2 regions of the Marinobacter sp. bablab_jr008 genome follow, and region 2 is predicted to be linked to the other one. Evidence: predicted binding sites of a transcription regulator. Region 2 holds the regulator's gene; the other holds the start of a gene.

Region 1 (14,740 bases), on a different contig from region 2:
GCCTGCAACTGCGTCGCCCGGCCTCGGCGCCGGAGTCCGCCCACGGGCTGCAGGGAGGGGAACGATGAATCGTTTCGTTATCGTACTTCTGGCGCTGCTACTCACCGCCTGTGATCGGGCAGAAGAGCCGAGCGGATTCGCAGGCCTTGCCGGTGTGGCGGAATCTGAGCATGAGATTCAGTTCCTGCAGCCCGGGCCCGGAGACCGGCTGTCCTTCCCCGCCGATTTCGGCCCTCATCCCCAGCACCGCATTGAATGGTGGTATCTCACCGCGAATCTGGAAACCGAAAACGGCAGGCCGCTGGGTCTGCAATGGACGCAGTTCCGGCAGGCCTTGACCCCGAGGTCCGTTGAATCCGAACCGCCGAAGCCGGCACTCTGGCCTCTGGAGGCTGCCTGGATGGCTCATGCAGCGGTGAGCTACAACGGTCAGCACCGCTTTGCCGAAAAGCTCGCCAGGGGTGATGTCGGGCATGCCGGGGCCACCGCCCAACCTTTTTCAGTCTGGCTGGATCACTGGCACCTGAGGCCAGCGAGCGGACACGTTGGCTGGCAGCTGTCGGTCGCTACAGAACACTGGTCCTATGATCTGTTGTTGCAGCCGCAAGGTGATCCTGTCGCTCATGGTGACGACGGTTTCAGCGCCAAATCCGCCAGTGGCGAAGGCTCCATGTACTTCAGCCTGGTAGACCTGAAAATCGAGGGGACGGTCACCCTTGAGGGTGACACCTTGACGGTGGCGGGTACCGGGTGGTTCGACCGGGAGTGGAGCAGCCAGTTTCTCAAAGCCGGACAGCAGGGCTGGGACTGGTTTGCCCTGCATCTGGATTCGGGGTACAAGCTGATGCTGTTCCAGCTTCGGGAAACACAACAGGCGTTCCGCTCGGGTACCTGGATTCCAGCCACGGGCGAGCCGGTGGCGCTGGGTCCGGAACAGATCGGGCTGACCACTGTGGGCGAGCCAGCCGGATATCCGCGCCGTTGGCAGATAACCCTTCCGGGTTTCGACGTGAACCTTGAGGTCTCCGCGCCGGCTGGGGATTACCGGAATTCCGGGCTCTATCCGTATTGGGAGAGCCCGGTTTCCGTCACCGGAAGCCATTCCGGCGTGGGTTACATGGAGCTTACCGGTTACCAGGCACAATAAGGCCCGGAAACTCACTCAACGGCATTGGCACCGATACGGTGAATGCTGAGGTCGGCACCATTGAACTCTTCTTCCTCTGTCAGTCTCAGACCGCTAATGGTTTTGATGGCACCGTAAACGATGAGCCCGCCGGCAAAGGCCACGATCACACCGGCCACCGAGCCAATAATCTGCGACATCAGGCTGACGCCACCCAGGCCCCCGAGCGTTTCCTGGCCGAAGATACCGCAGGCAATGGCGCCCCAGACACCGCATACGCCATGTAAGGGCCAGACACCCAGAACATCATCCAGCCGCTCGATTTTCGCCTGTGCCCACTCGAACAGATAGACAAAGATGGCACCGGCCACGCCCCCGGTAATCAGGGCGCCGACGGGGTGCATAAGGTCTGAGCCGGCGCACACCGCCACCAGTCCGGCCAGCGGACCGTTGTGAATGAAGCCAGGGTCTTTGCGGCCGAGCAGCATGGAAACCAGAATACCCCCCACCATGGCCATCAGACTGTTGACCGCAACCAGGCCACTGATGCCGTCCAGAGTCTGGGCCGACATGACGTTAAAGCCAAACCAGCCCACGGTCAGAATCCAGGCGCCGAGGGCGAGAAACGGAATGTTGGAAGGGGCAAAGGCCACGACCCGACCGTTGCGATAGCGACCGGTGCGGGCGCCGAGCAGCAGCACCGCAGCGAGAGCAATCCAGCCACCGACAGCATGCACCACAACGGAGCCGGCGAAATCATGGAAGGACGCACCAAACTGGTTCTCCAGCCAGGCCTGGAAACCAAAGTTCCCATTCCAGATCAGGCCCTCAAAGAAAGGATAGACGAAGGCCACGATCAGGCCCGAGGCAATCAGCATGGGGTAGAAGCGGGCACGCTCTGCGATGCCGCCGGAAACGATCGCCGGAATGGCCGCGGCGAAGGTCATCAGGAAGAAAAATTTGACCAGTTCATAGCCGTTGGCGGAGGTGAGTTCGGCGGCGCCATTGAGAAAGTGCCCGCCATAGGCGATGTAGTAGCCGATGAAAAAATAGGCGACTGCGGATATGCCGAAGTCGGTCATGATTTTAACCAGGGCATTGACCTGATTTTTATGGCGAACAGTGCCCACTTCCAGGAACGCAAAGCCGGCGTGCATGGCCAGCACCATAATGGCGCCAATCAGAATGAAGAGCGTGTTGGCGCTCTCGGTCAGGGTGTGTACGGCACTCGTGATATCCACGGGTTTTTCTCCTGAGTGTTTTGATTACGCGGCTTCTGATGAGCCGTTGTGCATTGTTGGGGTGCGACTTAAGCAAGTGCTGTTCCAAAACAATGCATATCAAGTACTGCAGGGGGGTTGGAGAACCTGAGGGCGCCGAGGGAGGTATTTATCTGCGTCAAAGTGCACCAGAGGCGTGCGCATCAAGGGCTTGTGCACCAATCTGGATAGGGCGCGAGGCAAGGTTTTACTACCAGGTAATCTCGCTGGGCGTTTCCCGACCGGGCTCAATGCCAATAATGGCTTCCTGCGACTCGCTTTCGGAACGAATCAGCTCGCGAAGGCGCAGTTCCTGCTCTTCCATGGGCTCTGACAGATCGATAACGATTTCAACCCGCCGGTTCTTGGCTCGGTTTTCCGGCGAGGTGTTGGGTACCCGTGGTTCGGTGTCGGCCAGACCGGTCACCCGGATGCGATCCGGGGTCACCTGCTCCCGAGCCAGCAGAACATTAGCCACCGCGGCGGCACGGGCTGCGGACAGGTCCCAGTTACTGTAGAAACGTTCGGTGCGGATGGGCACGTTATCGGTATGGCCTTCAATGGCGAGGTCGCCGGGCATGTCGGCCAGAACCTCCGCCATATCCAGAAGCAGGCCTTCGAATTCCCAGGTCAGTTGGGCTGAACCTGAGGCAAACGAGCCCTTCTCCTCAATGCGAATGATGATGCGGCGCTGATCTTCCGAGACGTTGATCCGGCCATCCATAATCGCCGGTTCCAGCACTTCAAGAATCCGGGCCATGTTGGCGTCCATCTGTTCCTGGATGGATTCCTCAATGGCTTTCTCTTCGGGGCTTTTCAGAGTCTGGATTTCGGGCTGTACGTCGGTGGTGGTCTGTTTGACTTCATTGACCACCGTGGGCTCTGGCGGCGCCGGCGAAAACTTGTCGAAGATCGGGCTGGTGCCCTGAGGGATCTCAAGCGCAGGCACTTCCCGCTGCACTCCGAAGGCCTTGGAGAGTTCACCGGCGATCTGTTTGAACTTCTGGGCGTCGATTTCCGAAAACGACAGGAGCAATACGAAAAAGCACATCAGCAGCGACATCAGGTCGGCAAATGTGACAACCCACGCAGGAATCCCGGGCTTTTCCTCTTCTGGCAAATCATCCATGTTTAACCGCCTGCCGTTTCCGCATCGCCGTTTCTGGCCCGCTCTTTGGGCGAAAGATAGCTGGACAGCATCTGCTCGATAATGCGCGGGTTGGTGCCTTCCTGGATGGCGACGAGGGCATCAATATAGAGCGATTGCATGCGGGCCTCCTCCGTCATGCGCAGGGACAGCTTGTCGGCAATGGGGGTAGCGATCATGGTGGCGATCATGGCGCCGTAGAGCGTGGTCAGCAGGGCTACGGCCATGGCCGGCCCGATGGACTTGGGATCTTCCATGTTGGACAGCATCTGCACCAGGCCAATCAGCGTGCCAATCATACCCATGGCCGGAGCCACATCTGCCATGGCGGTGAACACTTTCGCGCCCGACCGGTTGTGTTCCAGTGTCATCAGGCGTTCCTTGTTGAGGAGCTGCTTGATGGTGTTGCCGTCCTGTCCATCCACCAGCATCTGAATACCCTGGCCCAGGAAAGGGCTGCTGACCTCCCTCCCTTCGATACCAAGAACGCCCTCTTTTCGAGCGATGCTGGCAATCTCCACCAGTTCTTCGATGCTGGCCTGAGTTTCGGGCAGTTTGAATTTGAACGCTCGGGCTGCCACCTTGAAGGCATCAAAAAACTGGGCAAGACTGAATTTGGCCAGAACCACCAGCAAGGTACCGCCGATCACAATCAGCAGGGATGGCGGATTGATGAACATGCCTGGCGATGCGCCCAGGATAATGGCCGAAGAAATCAGAAGAATGGCGCCGATGAGGCCGATAAGGGTGGCGAAATCCACAGTAACTCCAGAACTGTGCAGGTGACGATTAAGGGGGCGGGAGAATACTCCCTGGTTGATTATTAATCAATGCCCGGTTGGTCCCTCATCCTATGATGAGTGAAGCTCCTTCCATGCAGCGTAGCGGTGCAGATCGGATTCGACCAGTTTAAGGCACAAGGCAACCACACCGGCATCATCAACCAGGCCGAAGCCGAAGATCAGATCCGGAATCAGGTCCAGCGGATTCAGCACGTACAGCAACGCTCCGGCTACCGCAGCGATGGACTTCCAGGGTATGGCCCGGTAGTGGCCGTACCAGTAATCGCGAATCAGCGAGAACATCAGCTTGATATCGGTAGAGAAACGATTCAGCCTGCCGCTGTTTTTGACTTTCTCTTCAACGGCTTTTTGTCGTTCAAGCAGGGCCTCAAGGTCGCCTCTGTGAACCTTGGCACTTTGCTCTCTCAACTCGTTTGCCGCTGTTTTATCTGAGATCCATGCCATACATTGTCACCACTTTGCTCAGCGATTGCCTCAACATAACGAAATCGTGCAGGTTCGTCACCTTCCCAGGCCATTTCAATAATTCGTGAGACTTCCTGGGAGTTCAGGATCGGGCGCTTCATGGTCTTTGGTTTTGTGGTGGTCCGGAACGAAGGCCAGCCGTTTTCGAATCAGTACGTCCTGAGCTCTGAGTAATGGCTCGGTATCTGTGGCCGGTTCGGTCAATGTAAAAAGGTAGGCGACGGCTTCTGCGGTTGAGAGTTGCCCGGCCTTTGGTGCCTTTCGGATACGGTAATGTGAAGCTGGTGGCTCAGCGAAATGAAAGCAGGGCAACTGCCGGAACTGCGGGTTCAGGTGCAGGATTTTAGCGGCTTTACGCCAGGTGCCGTCCAGAACCAGCCACTGGTCGATCTGGGCTGGCGCGTTGCTCTCCACGGGCTGACTGTCAGCACATGGAAACAGCAGTCCGGTGCGGGTTCCGGTTAACAGGCGCTCCAAGCCTTGACCGGAAAACGACTCAGGGCTCTCGCCGACCAGTACCTCCAGCCGGGTCAGACACTGCTGAAGTACTCGCACAGTACCCTTGCTGTGACCGACTTCTGACGGGTGCTGCAAAATGATGACGCGATGGCGGTTGTCGACCTGCTCGCAAACCTCGCATACGCAGGTGTTCGGGTGCAGGCCGCAGCGGGTACACAGTGCTCTGGCCACGCTTAACCCACGAAAATGCGCTTGGCCAACCCCGCGCCTTTCAGGCCGCGAACGGCCAGGGTTGTAACCAGCCCGCCGATCATTGCCCCGACCACGCCACAGGTAAGAATATCCTGCCCGGTCAGGTACAGTCCGGGGATGTCGGTTTTCGGCCTCAGCCAGCGTTGCTCGAAACGTTCTGGCGTGTGGTCCAGCCCGTACAGCTCACCCTGCTCATAGCGGCAGAACCAGGCGGTCGACAGTGGTGTGGAGGTTTCCACATAGTCTACTTTACCTCGAAGCTGGGGCAGTTTTTCGTACATGACTTCCAGAAGCTGCTCGGTGATCCGAGCCTTCAGAGCCTCATAATCCTCGCCCCGTTTGCCCCAGGTGGAGCCCTGCCACGGCTCGAACATTTCCCAGGTGGTGGGCGCCACAATCTCGATGGTGGAGGTTCCGGGCCAGCGGTTCTGGTAGTCCGGGTCTTTGGCTGCCGGGAACGAGATGTAGACTACCGGGAAAGAGGTGTTCCGGGGATCTTTCAGGAATTGCTCCACGTTGCCATCGTGGTCGGCGCTCGGATAAATCCAGAAGTTGGTGCGCGGCAAGCCGAGCTGGTCGGGCGTGCCTTTCAGGCCTATATACAGGCCGATATGGGGCATTGAGGGTTTGATGTGTTCCCGGCTGCCAGGATAGCCAATGCTGTCTGCGACAGACTCGGGTAAAAGCCGTTCGAAAGTATTGATCACACCGGCGTTGCTGATCACCAGCGGTGACCGGATATCATGGCCATCGGCCATGCGCACACCCACGGCTTTGCCCTTTTCGACCAGGACCTCTCTCACGTCGGCGTAGGTGAGCACGTCACCACCGCCGGACTGAATCACCGGGATGATGGTTTTGGCAATTTCCGAGGCACCGCCCACCGGGTAGAAACCACCGTACAGGTAATGTTTGGCAATGAGCGCGTGCACCATGAAGCTCGACTGTTTCGGGGTCACCCCGCAATCGCCCCACTGACCGGTAATGGCGCCAATCAGCTCTTCGTTGGCGGTGAGTTCCCGCAATACGTCATAGGTGGTGCGGTTGAAACAGTCCGGCAGTACCGTTTTCAACCCTCTGGAAACCAGTGGCGCAGCCAGCGCGGGCGAGAGTTTGGACAGGGTATACCATTGCATGCCATCGGCCACTTTTCCGAGCAGAGCCAGGTAACGGTCGATGGCCTCTTCTTCGTCCGGGAAGGACGCCAGTAGCGAGTGCCTCAGGCCTTCCTTGCCGGCCCTGAGGTTGACCACTTTGTCGCCCAGAAAGAACCGGTCGTAGTTCTCATCCATCGGAGCCCATTCGAGCTTGCCATCGGTGATGTAATCGAACAGCCGGCGGCCGAGGGTGTGGCGCGCGCCCATGTCGCCTATGTAGTGCACGCCCACATCCCACTCGTAGCCATTACGGGCGTAGCTGTGGGTGTAGCCACCGGCGGTGTAATGCTGTTCCAACACCAGTACTTTGTAGCCGGCTTTGGACAGGCAGGCGGCAGTGGTCAGACCGCCGATACCGGAGCCGATCACTATCGCATCATAGGGCCCATCGAGCCGGCTCGCGCGGTAACGGGTACCGATTCGGATTGTACTGGGCTTCAAGGATTTCGAATTTGTATCTACCACCACGCTTTTCCCCACATTTCCGGATTGGCCCAGTTATCGGGATTGTTCCAGGCCCGTTTATGATTGTAAGTATCCAGATTGTAGGTATAGAGCGTGAGTGCGCCGTTCTCGCTTTCGATATCGGCGTGACGCTGAAAGCCCAGGGCGATGAAGTCGGTAAAACCCCAGTCTGTGGTTTGGGGCACCAGTACCGCAATCTGGTGGGTGCCATAGTTGCGTAACTGGCCCAGTAAAAGCGCCCCTTCTTCGTAGGGGAGGTGTTCCAGAGTGTCTGTGATGATGGCCAGGTCGGGCACGGAATCCAGTGGCAGTCGGGCGTTCGGGTCCGCGGTGTCCAGCGCCAGCAAGCGAACGGCTTTCCGTTGCCCGTGCCACACCTCGCTGACCCGGCTGGCGGTGTCGCCGCAATACAGAAGGGTGTCTGGCTGGCTGGTATCCAGAATCCGGGCCAGTACTCTCTCTGGTTGGCTAACAGGTATTGTCATGATATTGGCCAGTCTGCTGCGTCTACGGTATGCAGGCCCACTGGTTGTTGAGCCTCTCCCTGCCAACGATGTACGAAGGCTCCCTCAGGATCGTACTGTTGCGCCTGCTTGTCCAGATTGAACTGCCGAAGCCCGCGGGGATCGGCGCCGACGCCGGCCAGATACTGCCAGTTTCCGTAGTTACTGGCCACGTCGTAATCCACCAGTTGCTGTTCGAACCAGGCAGCACCGTAACGCCAGTCCAGTTCCAGTTCATTGATCAGGCAGCTGGCCACCAGTTGGCGTGCGCGATTACTGATGTAGCCGGTTTCCCGTAACTGATTCATGGCCGCGTTGACTATCGAATACTGGGTATTGCCCTCGCACCAGGCCTTGAATCGATGGCCATAGAAGGTCACCGGGCGGCGTTTACGTTGCACGCCATCGCGGCTAAACAACCGCCCCCCGTGTTTAAGGGCATACCAGAAGAAATACTCGCGCCAGAGCAGCTCAAACCAGAGCCAGTAGGTCGAATCGTTACGGGTGTGCTGACGTTCGTATTGTTCGATGGCGGCAACCACCTCCCGCACTGACAGGCAGCCGTTCGCCAGCCAGGGGGAGAACTTGGAGGATGAGCCCCAGTCGTCCAGCGCATTGCGGGTTTCCTTGTAGTTGGCAATGCGATGTTGTCCGAATACGAAGGCTTGCAGCTGTGCCAGGCCGGCTTCCTCACCGCCGGTGAATGGTGACCGATGTATCGGTTCCGGTATCGGCGGGCACAGGCCCCGGTTATCTTCGGGGAATCCCGGGGGTGGTGGCAGTGCGCTGACGGTTCGAATCCTGAGGGTGTGGTCCGGTTGCTCAGCTTTCTCCACCTGCTTGCGGAATTGCGAGAAGGTATCGGGCAGCTCTGCCAGTTCCATGGGAAGCTGGCCTTCCGCAAACATGCCCAGGGTTTCGAACTGCTGAAACGTCACTTCCGGCAGGCGGGTTTTGAGGGCCTGCCACTGCGCGGCTTCTTCGGTGCCGGGTAGGCGTGAGCGAATCAAACGCTGCACGCCGTGCTCACGGGCCAGCTCTGGCAGAACGATTTCCGGTTCGCCCCAGGCGATATGCATTCGTTGCCCCAGAGGCCGCAGGCTACGTTCCAGTGCCATCAAGCTTTGCCACAGGAAGCGCCAACGATGATCACCCAGGGCACGGCACTGCAACCGGTCACCGGTAAACCAGCGCGGGTCTACTACAAAGACACACAACAACATGTCTGAACGGGCTGCGGCCAGCAAGGCCGGGTTGTCATGCAATCGAAGGTCGCGGGTAAACCAGTAAAGGGTATGCAACGTATACACCTCTTCGTTAGATAGTAAACCGTTTAGTGGTACGCCTGCTGATTCGAAAAGGATCTGAAAACACGATGAAGGAATACCTCGGGGCGCCGATATAACGCTACCCACGGAACAGGATGTCAGTGGTTACCGATCAATGTAAGAGTAAAACGACGATGTTTCTGACCCGAAAGCAAAAGCAAGACATGGCCGATTGCCAGGCCCGTGCCAGCCAATGCCAGGCTGTGTACAGTGCTATCCGCCACGCGGTGGCGACGATTGAATTTACCACGGACGGGCTGATCGTGGATGTAAACGATCTGTTCCTTGACGTGGTGGGCTACCACCGGGATGAGGTGGTGGGGAAGCACCACAGCCTGTTCTGTGATCGTGAAGTGGCAAACTCGGCCGATTACCGGAGGTTCTGGGATGCAATCCGGGCTGGCCAGGCACAGACCGATACCTTCCCGCGCCGGCGCAAGGATGGCGGCAAACTCTGGCTGGAGGCAACCTACTTCCCGGTTTATGGGAACGATGGCCGGGTGCAGCGAGTGATGAAAATTGCCTCGGATGTCACCGCGAAACAGGAGCGCCTGCGGGACCAGCAAGCGGTCTTTGAGTCCGTTGACCGCTCCATGGCAATCATCGAGTTCGAGCCGGACGGCACCATCATTACCGCCAATGCCAATTTCCTTGCCGCGACTGGTTACCGGTTGAGCCAGGTTGAGGGCAAACACCACCGGATGTTCTGTGATCCGGGCTTTTACCGGGATAATCCCGATTTCTGGAAGGGTCTTGCCAGTGGCCAGTTCCGCAGTGGCCGTTTTCATCGCCTGCGCTCAGACGGCAGCGACCTGTGGCTCGAAGCCAGCTATAACCCGATACTGGACGAGCGTGGCCGTGTCACTAAAGTGATCAAGTTTGCCAGTGACATTACCGAACGGGTGGAAAAATCACTGCAGACCCAGGATGCGGCAGCGATTGCATCATCCACCGCCACCCAGACCGCGAATATTATCGGCAAGGCGGATGAGGCCCTGCGCCAGTCCAAAACCACTGCCGAACGCATTGAAGCGGGCGTCGACAAAGCCCGGGCTCTGATTGCTGATCTGAACGAACGGTCGCAAAGCATCGAGAAAATGGTCGATACCATTGCCGGCGTCGCGGATCAGACCAACCTGCTGGCGTTGAATGCGGCCATCGAGGCCGCCCGCGCCGGAGAACATGGCCGGGGCTTTGCCGTGGTGGCCGACGAAGTACGCAAGCTGGCGGCCAGAACCGGCACAGCCACCGATGAAATCGCTGATGTGATTCACACCATTCTGGAGCTGTCTGGTGGCGTGGAAACCCAGATTGCCGAGGTTCTGGCTGTGGCGGTCGAAGGGCGCCGGCAATCCGAGGATGCCGAGGCGGTGATCGCCGAAATCCGCGATGGCGCCAGGGCGGTGCTGGCCGCCATTGATGACATCGGACGGTAAGGCCCGGAAGACCGGGGCGTGCTAGAGTTGTGAACTGTATCAATGTCGGCGCTGGCCGACCGAACCGGACAACAGGAGACTGAACGTGATCAAATCCCGCGCAGCTGTGGCGTTTGAGGCCAACAAACCGCTGGAAATTGTGGAAGTGGATGTGGCGCCGCCCAAAGAAGGCGAAGTACTGGTGAAGATCGTGGCCACAGGCGTGTGCCATACCGATGCCTACACTCTGTCCGGCGCCGACCCCGAAGGCCTGTTTCCGACCATTCTCGGCCACGAGGGCGGCGGCATTGTTGAAGCTGTAGGGCCGGGTGTGACCGGCCTGGAAGTGGGTGACCACGTGATCCCGCTGTACACCGCCGAATGCGGTAAATGCAAGTTCTGCACCTCCGGCAAGACCAACCTGTGTGGCGCGGTGCGCGAAACCCAGGGCAAGGGTGTGATGCCAGACGGCACCTCCCGGTTCTCCTACAAGGGCCAGCCGCTGTATCACTACATGGGCTGTTCCACGTTTTCAGAGTACACCGTACTGCCGGAAATCTCCCTGGCCAAAATCCCTAAGGAAGCCCCGCTCGACAAGGTGTGCCTGCTGGGCTGTGGTGTAACCACCGGGATTGGCGCGGTGCTTAACACTGCCAAGGTTGAAGAAGGCGCCACGGTCGCCATCTTTGGCCTGGGCGGCATCGGCCTGGCAGCCATCATCGGCGCGACTATGGCCAAGGCCGGGCGCATCATTGCGATTGATATCAACCCTGGCAAGTTCGACATCGCCAAGCAGTTGGGCGCCACCGATGTGGTCAACCCCAACGACTACGACAAGCCGCTCCAGGAAGTCATCATCGAGATGACCGATGGTGGCGCCGACTATACCTTCGAGTGTGTGGGCAGCGTGAAGCTGATGCGTGCGGCGCTGGAAGCCTGTCACAAGGGATGGGGTGAAAGCACCATCATCGGTGTGGCCGGTGCCGGTGAAGAAATCAGTGCCCGCCCGTTCCAGTTGGTGACCGGCCGGGTCTGGCGCGGTTCCGCCTTCGGTGGCGTGAAAGGCCGCACCGAGCTGCCGTCTTACGTGGAAAAAGCCGAGAAAGGTGAGATCCCGCTGGATGTGTTCATCACCCACGAGATGAAGCTGGAAGACATCAACAAGGCGTTTGACCTGATGCACGAGGGTAAGAGCATCCGGACTGTGATTCACTTCTGACCACTGCTGACCAGAAGTGAACTCCGGGTCACTTCTGGTCAGACCCTTTCGATGAGGGTAGCAATACCTTGGCCGACGCCTACACACATGGTGCAAAGGGCATAGCGGCCACCGGTGCGCTGAACGTCAGTACCAACGCCGCACGGGTGGATATCAATACCCTGATGAACATCTACCTGTCACGCCTTCAGAACGTTGCGGAGAAGATTCGCCAGGCCGCTCGCGCCTGAAAGCGCAGAGGTGGGCCTGGAAACCAGAATTGCATGGATGAGCTCTGCTGTGACCTTGAGGGAAACAGACAGAATGTGACGGTCAGCCTTCCTGCAGCGCCTGCAGCACAGCCTTGGCAGCGCCTTCGGAAGACGCCGGGTTCTGGCCGGTAATCAGCTTGCCGTCCACCACAATGTGCGGTGCCCAGTCATCGCCCCGGCTGTAACGGGCGTTGTTCTGCTTGAGCATGTCTTCCAGCAGGAAGGGCACAATATTGGTGAGCTGCACAGCGTCTTCTTCGGTATTGCTGAAACCGGTGACTTCACGGCCGCCCACGATGTTCTGGTCCGGTTTTATGAACACATTCTTGAACACGGCAGGAGCATGGCATACGGCGCCGATCACCTTGTCCTGCTCGTAAGCGGTTTTGATCAGGGCTATCGACTTGTCGTCCTCGGCCAGATCCCACAGCGGGCCATGGCCACCGGGGTAGAAGATGGCGTCGTACTGATTCATGTCCACGTCGGCCAGTTTTCTGGTGCTGGCCAGCATTTCCCGGGCATGGGTGTCTTCACTGAACCGCCGGGTGGACTCGGTCAGTGCATCTTCAGCCTCGCTGTTCGGGTCAACCGGTGGCTGGCCGCCTTTAGGGGATGCGAGGGTGATGTCGGCGCCTGCGTCTTTGAATACGTAGAACGGCGCAGTGAATTCTTCCAGCCAGAAACCGGTTTTATGGCCGGTGTCGCCCATCTGGTCGTGGGAGGTTAGTACCATCAGAATCTTCATACCAGTCGACCCTCCTGTCGGGAGTCCGGGTGTATTTCGTTCGTCTCACTACATCAAATTGTGATGATCGCTCGGTTTTCAACCGTCAGTACGTTGGCACTGGCATATTGGATGCTCATTAACGGCTATACTGCGAGGGTAGTTATCGCACATGTAACGTCATGGACCAGGACGGATTTATATGAGGTGGATTGCCTTGAAAGGCGTGCTTGCCGGCATTCTGATGCTGCTTTGGGCGCCTGGTGTTCTTTCACAACAGGGCACTGAAACAGTAGAGCCACTGACGGTGACCGTTGGCGTTGACCACTCGCCGCCCTACCGTATTCTCGAGCCGTCGCAAAAATCCGGTCTTTATCTTGAGCTATTCGAGGAAATTGCCGACCGGCTAGGCTGGCGTGTGCAGTACCGGGAGGCGCCATTCCGGCGCATCCTGCTGCTGATGCGCAGGGGTGAGGTGGATGTCATGCTGGGGCCGCTGCGTACCGAAGAACGGGAAGAATTCATGACCTTCGTGGCTCCGGCTTTTCCGCCGGAGCGGCGCTTGTTTTTCTACCTGAACGAGAGTAACCGTATTGAGCGATACAGTGACCTGCCGGGAAAAGTCATCGGTATTCTGGAGGGCGCCCGCTACTTTACCCGGTTTGACAATGATCCGGCTCTGAATAAAGAGCCTGCGGCCCACTACGAAAACCTGATGATGATGCTTCAAAGAGGGCGGGTTGATGTCGTGGTGGCCCCCGAGCTGGTTGGTTTGTATACGCTGAGAGCCCAGGGTATAGAAGCGAACATTTCACCGTTCTTCGTGCCGGGTGACCGCTCCTGGATTGCGGTTTCGAACCAGTCTCCTGCCCGCCGGTATGCAGAAGATATAAGGGCAGCCCTGAAATTGATTGAACGCGAGGGGATTCGGGAAGACCTTGTGCTGAAGTACCAGGAACAAAAAGCCTATTGATCGATTTCCATGGTTTATACCGATGCTCCCCTGCTAAAAGGAACTTAGGGTGCTTACCTTTGTCTGTGATCGTTTGACAGGTTTTGGCAAAGGAACTGGTATGAAGACGATTCGATTGTGGGATCTCCCCACCCGGCTGTTCCACTGGTTGCTGGTAATTGCTGTGGTTGGGGCAGTGGTGACGGTCAAACTGGGCGCTGGCTGGATGGCCTGGCATGAGCGTTTTGGACTGGCGGTTGTTGGCTTGCTGGCGTTCCGGGTGGTCTGGGGGCTGGTGGGCTCCACTTACGCGCGCTTCAGTCAGTTTATATCGGGGCCAGGGGCGATGATCCGTTATCTTAGGGGCCAGTGGCAGGGCGCAGGCCACAATCCCCTTGGTGCCTGGTCGGTGCTGTTGTTACTGGGACTGTTCGGTTTTCAGGCTGTTACCGGTTTATTTTCCAATGATGAAATTGCCTTTAACGGCCCACTCTACCGGCTGGTGTCGTCGGGCTGGAGCGATACCCTGAGCAGCTGGCACCGTCTCATGGAATGGGGGCTGTACGCCGTGGTTGCCCTTCATGTCCTGGCGGTGCTGTTTTACACCCACGTGCGTAAGGATAATCTGGTAAAGCCGATGGTGACTGGCCGAAAGCAGGTTCAGAGCTCAGAGCTGAAAGACGCCAGCGGCGGTGGCTGGCTGGCAATGATCATTGCACTGGCGATTGCCGTTGCTGTGGTCTGGGCGGCGAGTGGCGGACTGATTCCGCCACCGCCGCCACCGCCCCAGAATCTGGGTTGGTAAGCCCCTTGGCCTACTTGGCGCGGGAGTTGTCGTGGCAAGCCTTGCAGGTTTCACCGACTTTGGCGAACTGGCGTGCAATCGCGGCTTGGTCGCCGGCTGCAGCCAGTTCCTGCAGTGCGTTGGCTTCACGGACGAAGCTGACCGCAATTTCCTGAACCTTCATCGGCTCCTCAAAGAAGCTGGGCTTGAGGCGGGTGTTCTCGGCCCGGTCATTGGCGCTGTCACGGCTGTAAAGCACGCTCATGCCGGAGTTGGCCACGGCTGCAATGGCTTTGGCGGCTGCGGCAACCTGGTTCTGGTCAAACGCTGCGGAGCCATCCACGGTCTGGGGCCTTGATTTTGCCCATGTTCCAGGACGCAAACTGGTAGGCGGCCTGGCGGGTTTCGATCTGGTCTTCCACGCTCATCTG
Region 2 (14,740 bases):
ATAGTAAACACGCGGTCTACCCCGGCAATGGCGGCCGCAGCCAGGACCATGTCGTTCACCACACCGTCTGGCGTTGGCACCACCATAATGACCTCAGCCACACCAGCGACTTTGGCCGGGATCGCGTTCATCAGCACCGACGACGGATAGGCTGCCTTTCCGCCTGGCACGTACAGACCGGCACGATCCAGCGGTGTTACCTTCTGGCCCAGCACGGTTCCGTCTTCGTCCTGGTATTGCCAGGACTTCTGATTCTGACGCTCGTGGTAGTCACGGATGCGTTCCGCCGCTTTTTCCAGACCCTCACGCTGATCTTGGGGAATTCGGTCCAAAGCTGCCTGCAAACGGCTTTTATCCATTTCCAGCTCAGCCATGGAGCCAACGTCCAGGCGATCAAACTTGGCCGTAAACTCCAGCACTGCCGCATCGCCCCGGGTCTTCACCTCGTGCAGGATATGCCGAACCGACTCGTTCACCTGATGATCCACACTGTCGTCCCAGGCCAGCAGCTGGGCCAGCGCACTGTCAAAGTCGCTCTGGGTGGTGTTCAGTCTGGTGATTCTGTCGGTCATTTTTCAGATCCTGTCTTGGAGTAACACTACGAATCGCGGCGTCGTTCAACGGCCGCGGACATCTTCTCGATTATGGGGTTTATCTGGCCGTGTTTCATCTTCATGGAGGCCCGGTTAACCACCAGTCGGCTACTGATGTGGTCAATCAGTTCTCTTGGCTCCAGCCCGTTGGCCTTGAGGGTATTGCCGGTATCCACGATATCAACAATCTCATCGGCCAGATTCAGGATCGGTGCCAGCTCCATTGCCCCGTAGAGCTTGATGATATCGGCCTGCCGGCCCTGAGCCGCATAGTAGCGCCGGGCCAGGTTGACGAATTTGGTGGCAACACGAATCCTGCCTGCCGGTGGCTGCTCGCCTTTTTTGCCTGCGGTCATCAACCGGCAACGGGAGATGTTCAGATCAAGCGGTTCGTAGAGGCCGTCGCCACCGTGCTCCATCAGAACATCCTTACCTGTAACGCCCAGATCGGCGCCACCGTATTGAACATATGTGGGCACATCGGTCGCCCGGATGATCAGAATCCGCACGTTCGGGTCGGTGGTGGGAAACACCAGCTTGCGGGACTTTTTCACGTCGTCGACAAGCTCAATGCCCGCTTCCGCCAGCAGCGGCAGGGTTTCTTCCAGAATGCGACCCTTCGACAAGGCGATGGTGATGGAATCTGTCATGTATCCTTCCGGGTTCCCGTTGGTCAAATTCAGGCTGGCAGACGGCGGATGCTGGCGCCCAACAGCTGCAACTTCTCTTCAATGCACTCATAACCACGGTCAATGTGGTAAATGCGGTCAACAATGGTATCGCCGTCTGCCACCAGGCCGGCGATCACAAGGCTAGCCGAGGCCCGCAGGTCGGTCGCCATGACCGGAGCCCCGGTCAGATGTTCGACACCCTTGATGATGGCAGCGTTACCCTCAAGGGTAATGTCTGCGCCCATCCGGATCAGTTCCTGCAAGTGCATGAATCGGTTTTCAAATACGGTTTCGACGATGGTACCTGAACCCTCGGCCACCGCATTCATGGCCGCAAACTGAGCCTGCATATCCGTGGGGAACGCCGGATAAGGCGCGGTCCGCAGGCTGACTGCCTTGGGCCGCTTGCCTTTCATATCCAGTTCAATCCAGTCCGGGCCGGTAGTGATGTGCGCCCCCGCCTCTTCCAGCTTGAGCAGCACCGCTTCCAGAATATCTTCCCGGGTATCTTTTACTTTCACCCGGCCACCGGTCGCAGCCGCCGCCACCAGATAGGTTCCGGTTTCGATCCGGTCCGGCAACACGTTGTAGTGGCATCCGTGCAGGCGCTCCACGCCATTGATTTCAATGGTTGCGGTACCGTGGCCTTTGATATCGGCGCCCATGGCGATCAGGCACTCGGCCAGATCCACCACTTCGGGCTCGCGGGCCGCGTTTTCGAGGATGGTTTTACCCTCGGCGAGCGCAGCTGCCATCATCAGGTTTTCGGTACCCGTTACGGTGACCGTATCCAGAAAAATGTGGGCGCCCTTCAGCCGGCCATTGGTCTTGGCCTTGATGTAGCCATTCTCCACCTTGATGTCGGCACCCATCATTTCCAGACCGTGGATGTGCAGGTTAACCGGGCGGGTACCGATGGCACAGCCACCCGGCAGGGAGACTTCGGCTTCGCCAAAATGTGCCACCAGCGGGCCAAGTACCAGTATGGAGGCGCGCATGGTTTTCACTAACTCGTAGGGCGCATGGAAGTGCTTGATGCTGTTGGCATGCACTTCAACGCTCATTTTTTCATCAATGAGCAACTCCACCCCCATGCGCCCGAGCAGCTCGATCATGGTGGTGATGTCGTTCAGGTGCGGCAGGTTGCCGACGGTGACCGGCTCATCCGCCAGCAATGTCGCCGCCAGAATGGGCAGGGCCGCGTTCTTGGCACCGGAAATGCGAATTTCGCCATCCAGGGGCTTTCGACCCCTGATCAATAGTTTGTCCACGGTAATTATCCTGTTCGGTTCAGGCGCCGGCCTGCTGATCGGCCCACTCGCTCGGGGTAAAGGCTTTCGGGTGAAGGGCGTGAATGGTGCCGTCCATGACATGCTGGAATAGCACCTTGTTGATCATTTGCTGCCGTTTGATGGTGGGCAGTCCCTCAAATACGTCACCCACCACCACAACAAGATAGTGGTTGCCATCAACCTGTACCTGAACCTCGCAACCGGGCAGGGCTTCTTTGACAAGTTCGGTAACCTGGGCGGCGTCCATAAGGATTCCTCGACTTAGTTGAAATCAGGGGCGGAATTGTAACCAATTCCCGGGCGCCGGTCAGCTGTACTCGGCAAATCCGGGAATCTGATCCTGAAGATTACTGAGTGCGGCCAGAGAACGAAGTCGCTCACTGGCGCCTGTGAAGGAGAGATGGCAATGTCGGCTTAGCGCCAGACGCTGCCAACATAAAAGCATCGAAAGCACCACACTGTGGGCGGTGCCAAGCCCCGACAGATCAACCTCAAGCGTGCCGTCGGCCTGCTGGATTTCCTGCTCGCCCTGCTTGCGCAGTGCCAGGACCGTGTCGGCATCGACATCGCCGGTTACGCGAAGGGTTGCGCCATCCCGAACGATGCCCGGCGCACACTCACTCATGAACGATCCACCTGCTCGTCCAGATTCAGGGCCTCAACCGCATCACCCCAGCCGTCAATCACCGCCTGGACCTGGCCGCGATTCTCTTCCATTTCCTGGGCAAAGCGATCCCGGAAGGCAAGACCGATGTTAACGCCCTCTACGATGACGTTCTCCATCATCCAGCGGTCGTCGCCTGTCCGGTACATCGAGTAAGTGACCGGATAACGGTTGCCGGAGGCACTGATCAACTCCATTTCTACTGAAGCGCGATCCTCATTCTGAGGAAGGATGGTGGCTTCCTTGACGATGATCTCGAAATCTTCCGCGGAAACCAGGGCCTGGGCATAACTGTCAAACAGGCTGCGCTTGAACTTCTCGACAAAAGCATCCCGCTGCTCTGGCGTGGTCTGGCGGGCATATCGCCCCATCACTCGGGCAGCAATCCGGCGAAAATCGACAAACTCCTGAAGGGTTTCATCCATGCTGGCATAAAACGCCTCAGGATCCTTTTCGTACAACCCTTTCTCGGCATTGAGCTTCTGCACCAGCTTCTGGGTGTTCTCGTCCACGTAACGTTTCAGATCCTCCTCCGGCCCTGCGCAGGCCTGACCCACCACCAGGGCGAGCATGGCAATCATCAACGTCAAACGGTGTTTAAGGGCACTCATTACTTTCTCCTGTGCATGGCTCTGGCTCAGCGGCCGGAGGCAAAGTTACTGATCAGCCGTTCCAGATTCATGGCAGACTGGGTGGAATAAAAGGTATCCCCCGGGTTCAGCGATTCCAGATCTCCGCCAATCGATATATCAATGTACTGCTCCCCCAGCAGTCCGGATGTACGTATTACTGCTGCACTGTCGGCCGGGATGTTATCAACCTCGGCATGGATGGACATGGTTACCCTCGCCTGGAAGGTGTCCCTGTCCAGGGTGATGGATTCAATAGTACCGACAGTGACACCGGCCATGGAAACCTTGCCACGGGGCGTCAGGCCTCCGGTATCGTTGAAATTCGCGTACAGCGTGTAGGTCTGCTCCGCGGATTTCGGCGACAGACCGCTAACCTGCAGTGCCAGAAACATGAGCGCGGCCAGGCCGGCAATCATGAACAGCCCAACAATGATTTCTATGCTTCTCTGTACCATGAAAGGCTCCCTGAATCCTGTTAAAAATCACCGAACATGACGGCGGTGAGTACGAAATCGAGACCGAGCACCGCCAGCGATGAGTACACCACAGTTTTGGTGGTCGCCGAACTGATACCTGCGGAGGTGGGCACGCAATCATAACCCTGGTAGACCGCAATCCAGGCACACACGAACCCGAACACCACACTCTTGATAAAGCCGTTGAGCACGTCGTCCACAAAATCGACGGAGGACTGCATGTTGCCCCAGAAGGAACCTTCGAACACACCCAGCCACTCCACGCCGACCAGCATGCCACCGTAAATCCCGACCACCGAAAAAATCATGGCGAGTACCGGCATGGCGAGAAAACCGGCCCAAAGTCTTGGAGCAATGACCCTGCGCAGAGGATCCACCCCCATCATTTCCATGCTGGAAAGCTGTTCCGTCGCCTTCATCAACCCGATTTCTGCCGTCAGGGCGGATCCTGCACGACCGGCAAACAGCAGGGCGGTCACCACCGGCCCCAACTCTCGCACCAGCGTTAAGGCAATCATCTGGCCAATCGCCGACTCCGAGCCGTAGTCACTGAGAATGGTATAACCCTGAAGCCCTAGCACCATCCCGATGAACAATCCGGAGACCACCACAATCGCCAGTGACAACACGCCGACTGCGTAGAGCTGTTTGACCAGCAAGGGAAAACCTGTAGCAGGCCTGGGGACTCCTGCCAGCACACCGAACAGAAACTGCCCGGAACGACCAAAGGAGGCGATGATCGCAAGCCCGAGACGACCCAGGCCGGCAATACGATCCATCATGAAGACAGCCCTCCCACACCAAAATCAGCCGCCGCATCGCCACTCGGGTAATGGAACGGCACCGGGCCATCAGGCTGCCCTTCAAGAAACTGCTGAACCCGCTCAGACGGATGTGCCCGCAGCTCCTCGGGAGTGCCCTCACCGATCACCTTGCCGTCGGCAATAATGCAGGCGTAATGGCAAATACTCAGGGATTCCGGCACGTCGTGCGACACCAGAACGCTGGTTAGCCCCATGGAACTGTTGAGATCCCGGATCAGCTTGACCAGCACGCCCATGGCAATCGGATCCTGCCCGGCAAAGGGTTCGTCGTACATGATCAACTCCGGGTCGAGTGCGATACTGCGGGCCAGTGCGACGCGCCGGGTCATGCCACCGGACAACTCTGAGGGCATCAGCTCTCTGGCACCACGCAAGCCCACCGCCTCCAGCTTCATCAGAACAATGTCCCGGATCATATCTTCGGGTAACGACGTGTGCACACGCAGCGGGAAAGCGACATTCTCGTAGACACTGAGATCGGTAAACAGCGCGCCACTCTGGAACAGCATGCCCATTTTTTCGCGCAGCTGGTAAAGCGCCTTGCGCTTTAGCCGGGGCACGTCATGGCCTGCCACACTCACCTGGCCGGAATCCGGGCGAAGCTGACCTCCGATGAGCCTGAGGAGCGTGGTTTTACCGGTACCACTGGGCCCCATGATGGCAGTCACCTTCCCTTTGGGAATATCCAGACTGATTCCATCAAAAATCCGGCGCCCGGAACGGGAAAACACCACATCCCTAAGTGTTATGTACGCAGATGACTCCATAATCCATCCCTTTCAAGGAGCGCCTACATTATGACAAGCTCTCCCAGACCTCAATTAAAGCAACGTAAAATGTCTTGATGGCAATGATCAGAATCCCTGATGCAGGCGAGCCGGGGGCACCAGAAGTGATATACTTCGGCCTCAAATCCCAGATCGAGCAGACAGCCAGCCGACATGACCGAATCAAATACCTTCAACACCCAGGACTTTTGCAACTCGGCCCTACGGGCAATCCGCATCGAGCGCGAAGCCATTGAAGCGCTGGAAAGCCGTATAAACGGTGACTTCAGCCGCGCCTGCGAGGTCATCATGGCCTGCAAAGGCCGGGTTGTGGTGACAGGTATGGGCAAATCGGGGCACATCGGCAACAAGATTGCCGCCACGCTCGCCAGCACGGGCACGCCCGCCTTTTTTGTTCATCCCGGCGAAGCCAGCCATGGCGATCTGGGCATGATAACACCCCAGGATGTGGTCATCGCCATATCCAACAGCGGCAGCACCAGCGAAGTGGTCACCATTCTCCCTCTGATCAAGCGCATGGGCGCGCCATTGATCAGCATGACAGGCAAACCCGATTCCGTACTGGCACAGGAGGCCGTTGCCAACCTGGATGTCAGCGTGGCCATTGAAGCCTGCCCCCTGGGCCTGGCACCCACCTCCAGCACCACCGCCACCCTGGTCATGGGGGATGCCCTGGCCGTGGCGCTGCTTGAAGCCCGGGGATTCAGCGCCGAGGATTTCGCGTTCTCCCACCCCGGCGGCAGCCTTGGACGCCGCCTGCTGCTGCGGGTATCCGACATCATGCACACCGGTGACCAGATTCCTCAGGTTGCCGAGGGCACAACCCTGAGCGGGGCACTGCTGGAAATAACCCGCAAGGGCCTGGGTATGACCACGGTCGTTAATGCCGCCGGCACCCTGACGGGCATCTTCACCGACGGCGACCTGCGCCGGACCCTGGACAAATCCGTGGATGTGCACACTACCCCCATCCAGGACGTGATGACCCGCAACGGCAAAACCATCCGGGCAGACCACCTGGCGGCAGAAGCCTTGAATATCATGGAAGAAATGAAGATCAACGCCTTGCCGGTTACCGACGCAAACGGCACCCTGGTGGGCGCCATTAATATGCACGACCTGCTGCGGGCCGGAGTGATTTGATGACTCAGACAGCGCATCCGTTACAAACCCACTGGGACGCAGCCCTGAAGGCCAAGGCATCGGGCATTCGCCTGATCGCCCTGGATGTGGACGGCATCATGAGCGATGGTCGCCTCTATTTCAGTGCCAGCGGCGACGAACTCAAGGCCTTCAACATTCTTGACGGCCTGGGCCTGAAACAGCTGATGCAGGCAGGCATCACCGTGGCGGTGATTACCGGACGACGTTCTCCCCTCACGGAAAAGCGAATGTCGGATCTGGGCATCCCGCATCTGATGCAGGGTCGCGAAGACAAGAAGGTCGCATTGCTGGAACTGATCCGGGATATGAACCTTGAGCCGGAGCAGATTGCCTACATGGGCGACGACCTGCCCGACCTGCCCGCGCTGCGTTTTGCCGGCCTTGGCATCACGGTACCCAACGGCTACTGGCTGGTTCAGCAACACGCCGACTACTGTACCCGCAGCCACGGTGGACAGGGCGCTGTGCGCGAGGCCTGCGATCTCCTGCTCTGGGCTCAAGGGCACCTGGACACCACTCTTGCTCCCTATCTGGACGAGCCAGCATGATCACCGAGCGGCTTTTCGGCGATCGTGGCAAACGGCGGGTTACAACCCTGGCCCTGGCCGTCACCGTAACAGCAACCGTTTTTTTGCTGTGGCAAAGCGACGAGCCTGTCAGCTCACGGAATGCCGCCAGCGACCTGCGGGGGCCCGCAGAACCCGACGGCTTTGTGGTGGGCGGCCAGTACCGTGCATGGGATGAGCAAGGCAACCTCCAGATTGATCTCACAAGCCCCAGAATTGAACAGTTTGAAGAAACCGGCACGGCTCATCTGGACACGCCGAGAGCCCGGCTTTTCAGTGAGGGCAGCCCCGAACCTTGGCTCATCGAGTCCAATGAAGGTAGCCTTCAGCAGAACAATGAAAAGCTGGAACTTACGGGGAACGTCCGGTTGACCCGACAGTCCGAAGGCCGCGAAGCCGTTCTCGAAACCGAGGCACTGACCCTGGACAACAGCAACGGCACCGTCTACACAGACCATCCGGTGTCCATCACCGAGCCTTTCGGCGTCACCCGCTCCACCGGCATGAAAGCCTGGATCGACGAACGCATTCTCGAACTCAACTCCCGGGTAGAGGGACAATATGAAACCGTCAGGTAAACGATCTTTCTGCCGGCCAGTGATTCTGGCCATGGCATTGCTGGCCGGCCCTGTATCGGCATTCAATCTGGATTCAGACATCCCCATCAAGGTCAGTGCCGATTCTGCCCGCCTGGACGATAGCGCCGGTACGGCCGTTTACACCGGCGCTGTCGAACTGATCCAGGGCGAAACCCGGCTGGAAGCGGATCGGGTGGTACTTTACCGGAACCAACAAGGTGTCAGCCGGATTGAAGCCGCCGGCAACCCCGCCCATTACCGGCAACCTGGCCAGGAAGGCGAAGGCATGACCGATGCCAAGGCCCTGAACATCACCTGGTCTGGCGATGAAAACCTGGTCATTTTTGAAAGACAGGCCGTCATCGAACAGGGTGGCAACGTATTCCGGGGCGATGTCATCCACTACGACACCGTTCGCCGCGTTGTTACTGCGGAAGGCGGCACGCCATCCGACGGCGGCTCCGGCCGGGTGGAAATGGTGATTCAGCCTCGTAATTCAGCTCAATCCAGTGACGGGAAAGGTTCGGATGGCAGTTCTCAGGGCCAGTAATCTGGCAAAAAGCTACAAGCAGAAAAAAGTGGTGCTGGACGTTTCTCTGGAAATTCGCTCCGGCGAGATTGTCGGCCTGCTCGGCCCCAACGGCGCCGGCAAGACCACCTGCTTCTACATGATCGTGGGCCTGGTGCCTGCGGATCACGGCCGGATCACCATCGACACCCAGGACATCACCCCGCTGCCGATGCATGGCCGCGCCCGCAAGGGCATCGGCTACCTGCCCCAGGAAGCCTCCGTGTTCCGCAAACTGACCGTACGGGACAACATCATGGCCATCCTCGAAACCCGCAAAGGCATGAGCCGGGCGGAACGGGACGCCAAGCTGGAAGAGTTGCTGGAAGAGTTCCACATTACTCACATCCGGGACAGCGTGGGTATGGCACTATCCGGCGGCGAACGCCGCAGGGTTGAAATCGCCCGGGCGCTGGCCATGGAGCCTGCCTTTATTCTGCTGGACGAGCCCTTCGCGGGCGTAGACCCCATCTCAGTGAGTGACATCAAGCACATCATCCGGCACCTTCGGGACAAGGGCATCGGGGTCTTGATCACCGACCACAACGTTCGGGAAACCCTCGACATCTGCGAGAATGCCTACATCGTTTCCGGAGGCCACATCATTGCCTCCGGCAATGCCGAAGCCATTCTGGCAAACCAGCAGGTGAAAGAAGTATATCTGGGCGACGAGTTCCGGCTCTGACCTGATAAAACAGGGTTTATCCGAGGCCTGATTGTTTTGATGATCTGTAGCAAGTAAACTCGGCAAAAAACTTGCTTATACTGTCTACAGACAATGGCAAGTAACCAGCGTACAACATTTTTTTCGGCCTGTGCGCCGGCAAAGCAACAACCGGGATGCCCACGAGTTATGGATCTTGAGCCATGGTTATGAAAGCCTCATTACAGCTTAAGCTGGGCCAGAGTCTGACCATGACGCCCCAGCTGCAGCAGGCTATACGCCTGCTGCAGCTTTCTACCCTCGATCTCCAGCAGGAAATCCAGCAGGCGCTGGAATCAAACCCCATGCTGGAAACCTCCGAGGACGATGAGCACGCTGAAGGCGACGAACGCGAAGAGCACGAGCACAGCGAAGCTTCCGGCTCTGAGACCACCCAGGACGACAGCCACCAGGACGCGAGCCCGGACTGGGACGAAACCGAGAACGGCCCAGACTGGTCGTCCGAGAACGATATTCCGGACAACATTCCTGATGATCTGCCGGTTGATACCGCCTGGGATGACATCTACCAGTCTGCCCCGGCTCCGGCCAGCAAGGGCGAAGACGAGCACGAATCGGATTTCGAGACTCGTAATTCGCCCACCGAAACCCTGCAGGATCACCTCGAGTGGCAGCTGAACCTGACGCCCCTGAGCGAGCGGGATCAGGCCATTGCCCACGCGCTGCTGGATGCCGTGGATGAGCGCGGCTACCTGACGTCTGACATCGAGGACATTCACGCAGGGCTGCTGGACGAATCCGAAGAAGATCCGCTGGAACTGGACGAAGTGGAAGCGGTACTCCACCGCCTGCAACACTTCGACCCGCCCGGCGTGTTCGCTCGGGATCTCCAGGAATGCCTGCTGATTCAGCTCAACCAGCTGCCACCGGATACCCCCTGGCTGCGCCAGGCGAGACTGGTGGTTACCCAGTTCCTGCATCTGCTTGGCAACCGGGACTACGCACAGCTGTTGCGCCGCAGCCGGCTCAAGGAAGACCAGCTGAAACAGGTACTGGCCCTGATCACCAGCCTGAACCCTCGCCCTGGCGATGTCGTGGACCGGGCCGAACCGGATTACGTTATCCCGGACGTCATCGTACGCAAACACGAAGGCCGCTGGCGGGTTGAACTCAACCCGGAAATCGCTCCGCGTATCCGGGTGAATGCCAGCTACGCGTCACTGATCCGCCGGGCTGACAGCAGTGCCGATAACACCTACCTGCGCGACCAGCTGCAAGAAGCGAAATGGTTTATCAAGAGCCTGCAAAGCCGGAATGAAACCCTGCTGAAAGTGGCCACCCGCATCGTTGAACACCAGCAAGGGTTCCTCGATCAGGGCGAAGAAGCCATGAAGCCTCTGATCCTGTCTGACATTGCCCAGGCGGTGGAAATGCACGAGTCCACGATTTCCCGGGTTACCACCCAGAAGTACATGCACACGCCCCGCGGTATTTTTGAGCTGAAGTACTTTTTCTCCAGCCACGTCAGCACCGCCGAGGGCGGCGAATGCTCGTCTACAGCCATCCGGGCGATGATCAAGAAGCTGATTGCCGAGGAAACCCCGAAAAAGCCATTGAGCGATAGCAAAATTGCAGCCATGCTAGGGGAACAGGGAATCAACGTGGCGCGGCGTACCGTGGCCAAATACCGGGAGGCCATGCATATTCCTCCCTCGAACGAACGAAAACGCCTGGTTTAAACTTTCGCCGGTGCAAGATGCACTGGCACGCAAGCCGGCAAGCACGCCGGCAGTATGACAACAGGAGACGCCTATGCAACTCAACATTTCAGGCCATCACGTAGAACTGACTCCCGCTCTGAAGGATTACGTCAACACCAAGTTCGAGAAGCTGGAGCGTCACTTCGACCACATCAGTAACTGCCAGGTCACACTGGAGGTCGAGAAGGTGCGCCAGATGGCGGAAGCCACGCTGCACGTGATTGGTGGTGAGATTCACGCAAAGGCAGAAAATGAGGACATGTACGCCGCAATCGACGCTCTGGTCGACAAGCTGGACCGTCAGATCCTCAAGCACAAGGAAAAGAACGTAGACCGGATGCACGGTAACGGCGGTCGCTGAAGCGCGAACCTTACCGGGTGTTTCATGAAACGAGCTGCGGCGGGGCTAACCGGCCGCAGCCTTTTTTTTACGGACATGCAGTCGATCCATGAGCGAGCCATCCCTGACCATCGACAATATTCTTGCCCCTGAACTGACCCTGTGTAAGGTGCCGGCCTCAAGCAAGAAACGTGTGCTGGAGTTCATCGCTGAACGGATTCACTTTCAGGATGAAATCCTCAGCGACACCCAGATCTTCAACAATCTGGTCTCCCGCGAACGGCTGGGTAGCACCGGTATCGGCGAGGGTATTGCCATCCCCCACTGCCGACTGGAAGGCCTGGACCGGGTCATCGGCGTGCTGATGACTCTGGAGGAGCCGGTAGACTTTGATGCTATCGATAACCAGCCGGTAGATCTGGTGTTTGCACTGATCGTCCCCAAAGAAGCCACCAGTGAACACCTGGAGTTACTGAGCCAGCTGGCGGAGCGCTTCAATGACAGCACCTTCTGCGCCCGGCTGCGCCAGTGTGAAGATGCCGCGAGCCTTTACCAGCGTATGGCGGAGAGTAATCACTGAGATCAGCCTGATATCTGGACAGGCTGCCAGGCAGATTGAAGGAGAAACAGTCCCATGAAGCTGATTATCGTCAGTGGCCGATCCGGTTCCGGCAAGAGTACGGCTCTGCATGTGCTGGAAGACCTGGGATTCTACTGCATCGACAACCTGCCCATTGGTTTGCTGTTCCCGCTGACCCGGGAGGCGGCCACCCAGGAAGCACCGGGCCGGCTGAAGAAAATGGCCGTCAGTATTGATGCCCGTAATCTTTCTGCCGAGCTGGCCAATTTTGAAACCATCTACCAGCAACTGAAGCAGACCGGTGTCGAGCTTGAAATCATTTTCCTGGATGCCGACGAGCAGTCACTGCTGCAGCGCTTTCACGCAACCCGCCGCAAGCATCCGCTGAGCGATGACAAGACGTCTCTGCGGGAGGCAATCACCAACGAAAAGCAATTACTGGAACCCCTGTCAAAGCTGGCCGATCTTTACGTCAACACGACCGGGCTCTCCATGTATGAGCTACGCGACATGATCAAGCAGCGCGTGGCCGGCCGCAAGGATCAGGAACTGGCACTGCTGTTCCAGTCCTTTGGCTTCAAACATGGCGTGCCGGTGGATTCAGACTACGTCTTCGACGTCCGCTGCCTGCCCAATCCATACTGGGACACCAGCCTGCGCAAGCACACCGGCGTTGATCAGCCGGTCATCGAATTTCTTGAACGGGAACCGCTGACACGTCAGATGGTGGATGACGTCACGGGCTTCCTGAATACCTGGCTGCCCTCGTTTGCCGACAGCAATCGTAGCTACATGACCATTTCCATCGGTTGCACCGGTGGCCAGCACCGCTCCGTTTATGTGTGTGAGCAGCTCGGACGCTATTTCCGCGACAATTACCGCAATGTGCAGGTGCGCCACACCGAACTGCCACACCTTCAAGCCCGGGGAGAAATCTGAGCGCCTATGATTTGCCGCCCCATCACCATCATCAACAAACTCGGCCTGCATGCGCGGGCCACGGCGAAGCTTGTGGCCACCGCATCAGACTTTGACAGCAAGGTGCGAATCCGCGGCAAAGGCCGGGACGTAGACGCCAAGAACATCATGCAGGTGATGATGCTGGCCGCCAGCCAGGGCACCGAAGTGGAACTGGTTGCCGATGGCCCGGACGAACAGGATGCCATCGACGCGCTGGCTGCCCTGATCAACGATTATTTTGGTGAAGGGGAATAACCTCCGGTTTCGTCATTCACCTACAATCCTTTCTCACGTGTGCCACCTAACTCCGCTATAATGCAAAGGTTTTCTGATCGCAGGTGGTTCAATGACCGACATTCTGGAAAAAAGCCAGGCCCGCCAACGCCTTCGCTCACTCAGTGAAGCGCTGGACAGTGGTGCCCTCAAGCAGGTGGCCCGCATTCTGAATGGCGGTCTGAGCCCCAGCGATATTGCTCACCTTCTGGAATCCTCGCCACCACGCCAACGGGCCCTGCTCTGGAACCTGGTCGACAAGCAGCTGGAAGGGGAAGTCCTCCAGTACCTTGGCGACGATATTCGTAGCTACTTCCTGAGCCAGCTGAACGCGCAGGAGCTGGCGGACATTCTGGAAGATTTCGAGTCGGATGACCTGGCCGACTTGCTTCAGCAATTGCCGGACACGGTGATCCAGGAAGTCCTGGACACCATGGACGAGCAAGACCGTCAGCGGGTCGAGGAAGTCCTCGCTTACCCGGAGGACACTGCCGGCGGCCTGATGAACACCGATACCATCACGGTACGGCCGGACATCAGCATCGACGTTGTGTTGCGCTACCTGCGCCGTCACCGCAGCCTGCCCCCGATGACCGACAGCCTGATTGTGGTCAGCCGTCGGGACGAGTTTATCGGCATGCTGCCCATTACCCGGATGCTGGTATCCAATCCCGCGGCTACCGTTCGGGAAGTGATGGACACGGACATTGAACCCATTCCCGTGTCCCTGTCCGACACCAAGGTCGCCACTCTGTTCGAACGCTACGACCTGATTTCTGCCCCTGTGGTGGATGAGACCAACAAGCTGCTGGGCCGGATCACCATCGATGACGTGGTCGACGTTATCCGTGAGGACGCAGACCATTCCCTGATGAGTATGGCTGGTCTGGATGAAGACGAGGACACCTTTGCCCCGGTGATGAAGACCACCCGCCGGCGCGCGGTCTGGCTGGGCATCAATCTGATCACGGCCTTTACCGCATCGGCCGTGATTGGACTGTTTGAAGACACTATTGCCAAAGTCGTTGCACTGGCCGTACTGATGCCAATTGTGGCCAGCATGGGCGGCATTGCCGGTAGCCAGACTCTGACCCTGGTGATCCGGGGCATGGCCGTTGGCCAGATCAGCGGTGCCAACGTGGGCTGGCTGCTGAACCGTGAGTTTCTGTCCGGGGTACTGAACGGCCTGCTGTGGGCGGTGGTGGTTGCCACCGCCGCGGTGGTCTGGTTCCAGGACTGGCTGATTGGTGCCATCATCGCGGCGGCACTGGTTATTAACCTGGTGGCGGCGGCGCTGGTGGGCACCGTCTTGCCGCTGTTCCTGAAATCCCGGAACATTGACCCGGC

The links. Region 2 encodes sigma-54, which starts transcription at its own class of promoters, with help from an activator protein. Its sites were predicted from a motif close to ANTGGCATNNANNTTGCTNT; they were not measured.
Region 1: a site for sigma-54 is predicted at 2,437-2,456, ahead of JIF53_RS17290 (ammonium transporter). Genes of this name have one in related genera too.

The regions. Positions count from the first base shown of each region.
Region 1 is NZ_JACDWW010000085.1:71,538-86,277, forward strand. Features, by position in the region: gene JIF53_RS17280 (ABC transporter permease) at 1-68, shown strand, start outside; gene JIF53_RS17285 (lipocalin-like domain-containing protein) at 65-1,147, shown strand; gene JIF53_RS17290 (ammonium transporter) at 1,159-2,367, opposite strand; gene JIF53_RS17295 (flagellar motor protein MotB) at 2,597-3,514, opposite strand; gene pomA (flagellar motor protein PomA) at 3,517-4,293, opposite strand; gene JIF53_RS17305 (YkvA family protein) at 4,384-4,779, opposite strand; gene JIF53_RS17310 (tRNA-uridine aminocarboxypropyltransferase) at 4,855-5,490, opposite strand; gene JIF53_RS17315 (phytoene desaturase family protein) at 5,493-7,136, opposite strand; gene JIF53_RS17320 (DUF6231 family protein) at 7,127-7,618, opposite strand; gene JIF53_RS17325 (DASH family cryptochrome) at 7,615-8,937, opposite strand; partial or broken gene JIF53_RS19810 (PAS domain-containing protein) at 9,129-9,860, shown strand; partial or broken gene JIF53_RS19815 (methyl-accepting chemotaxis protein) at 10,020-10,400, shown strand; gene JIF53_RS17335 (S-(hydroxymethyl)glutathione dehydrogenase/class III alcohol dehydrogenase) at 10,486-11,598, shown strand; gene JIF53_RS19685 (hypothetical protein) at 11,667-11,828, shown strand; gene JIF53_RS17345 (type 1 glutamine amidotransferase domain-containing protein) at 11,911-12,594, opposite strand; gene JIF53_RS17350 (substrate-binding periplasmic protein) at 12,776-13,546, shown strand; gene JIF53_RS17355 (cytochrome b/b6 domain-containing protein) at 13,647-14,330, shown strand; partial or broken gene JIF53_RS17360 (c-type cytochrome) at 14,341-14,740, opposite strand, start outside.
Region 2 is NZ_JACDWW010000059.1:100,042-114,781, forward strand. Features, by position in the region: gene hisD (histidinol dehydrogenase) at 1-572, opposite strand, end outside; gene hisG (ATP phosphoribosyltransferase) at 599-1,243, opposite strand; gene murA (UDP-N-acetylglucosamine 1-carboxyvinyltransferase) at 1,273-2,535, opposite strand; gene JIF53_RS09060 (BolA family protein) at 2,555-2,803, opposite strand; gene JIF53_RS09065 (STAS domain-containing protein) at 2,864-3,181, opposite strand; gene JIF53_RS09070 (MlaC/ttg2D family ABC transporter substrate-binding protein) at 3,178-3,831, opposite strand; gene mlaD (outer membrane lipid asymmetry maintenance protein MlaD) at 3,858-4,307, opposite strand; gene mlaE (lipid asymmetry maintenance ABC transporter permease subunit MlaE) at 4,328-5,110, opposite strand; gene JIF53_RS09085 (ATP-binding cassette domain-containing protein) at 5,107-5,919, opposite strand; gene JIF53_RS09090 (KpsF/GutQ family sugar-phosphate isomerase) at 6,094-7,083, shown strand; gene JIF53_RS09095 (KdsC family phosphatase) at 7,083-7,652, shown strand; gene lptC (LPS export ABC transporter periplasmic protein LptC) at 7,649-8,248, shown strand; gene lptA (lipopolysaccharide transport periplasmic protein LptA) at 8,232-8,798, shown strand; gene lptB (LPS export ABC transporter ATP-binding protein) at 8,776-9,501, shown strand; gene JIF53_RS09115 (RNA polymerase factor sigma-54) at 9,690-11,219, shown strand; gene hpf (ribosome hibernation promoting factor) at 11,293-11,601, shown strand; gene ptsN (PTS IIA-like nitrogen regulatory protein PtsN) at 11,690-12,160, shown strand; gene rapZ (RNase adapter RapZ) at 12,215-13,099, shown strand; gene JIF53_RS09135 (HPr family phosphocarrier protein) at 13,106-13,375, shown strand; gene mgtE (magnesium transporter) at 13,467-14,740, shown strand, end outside.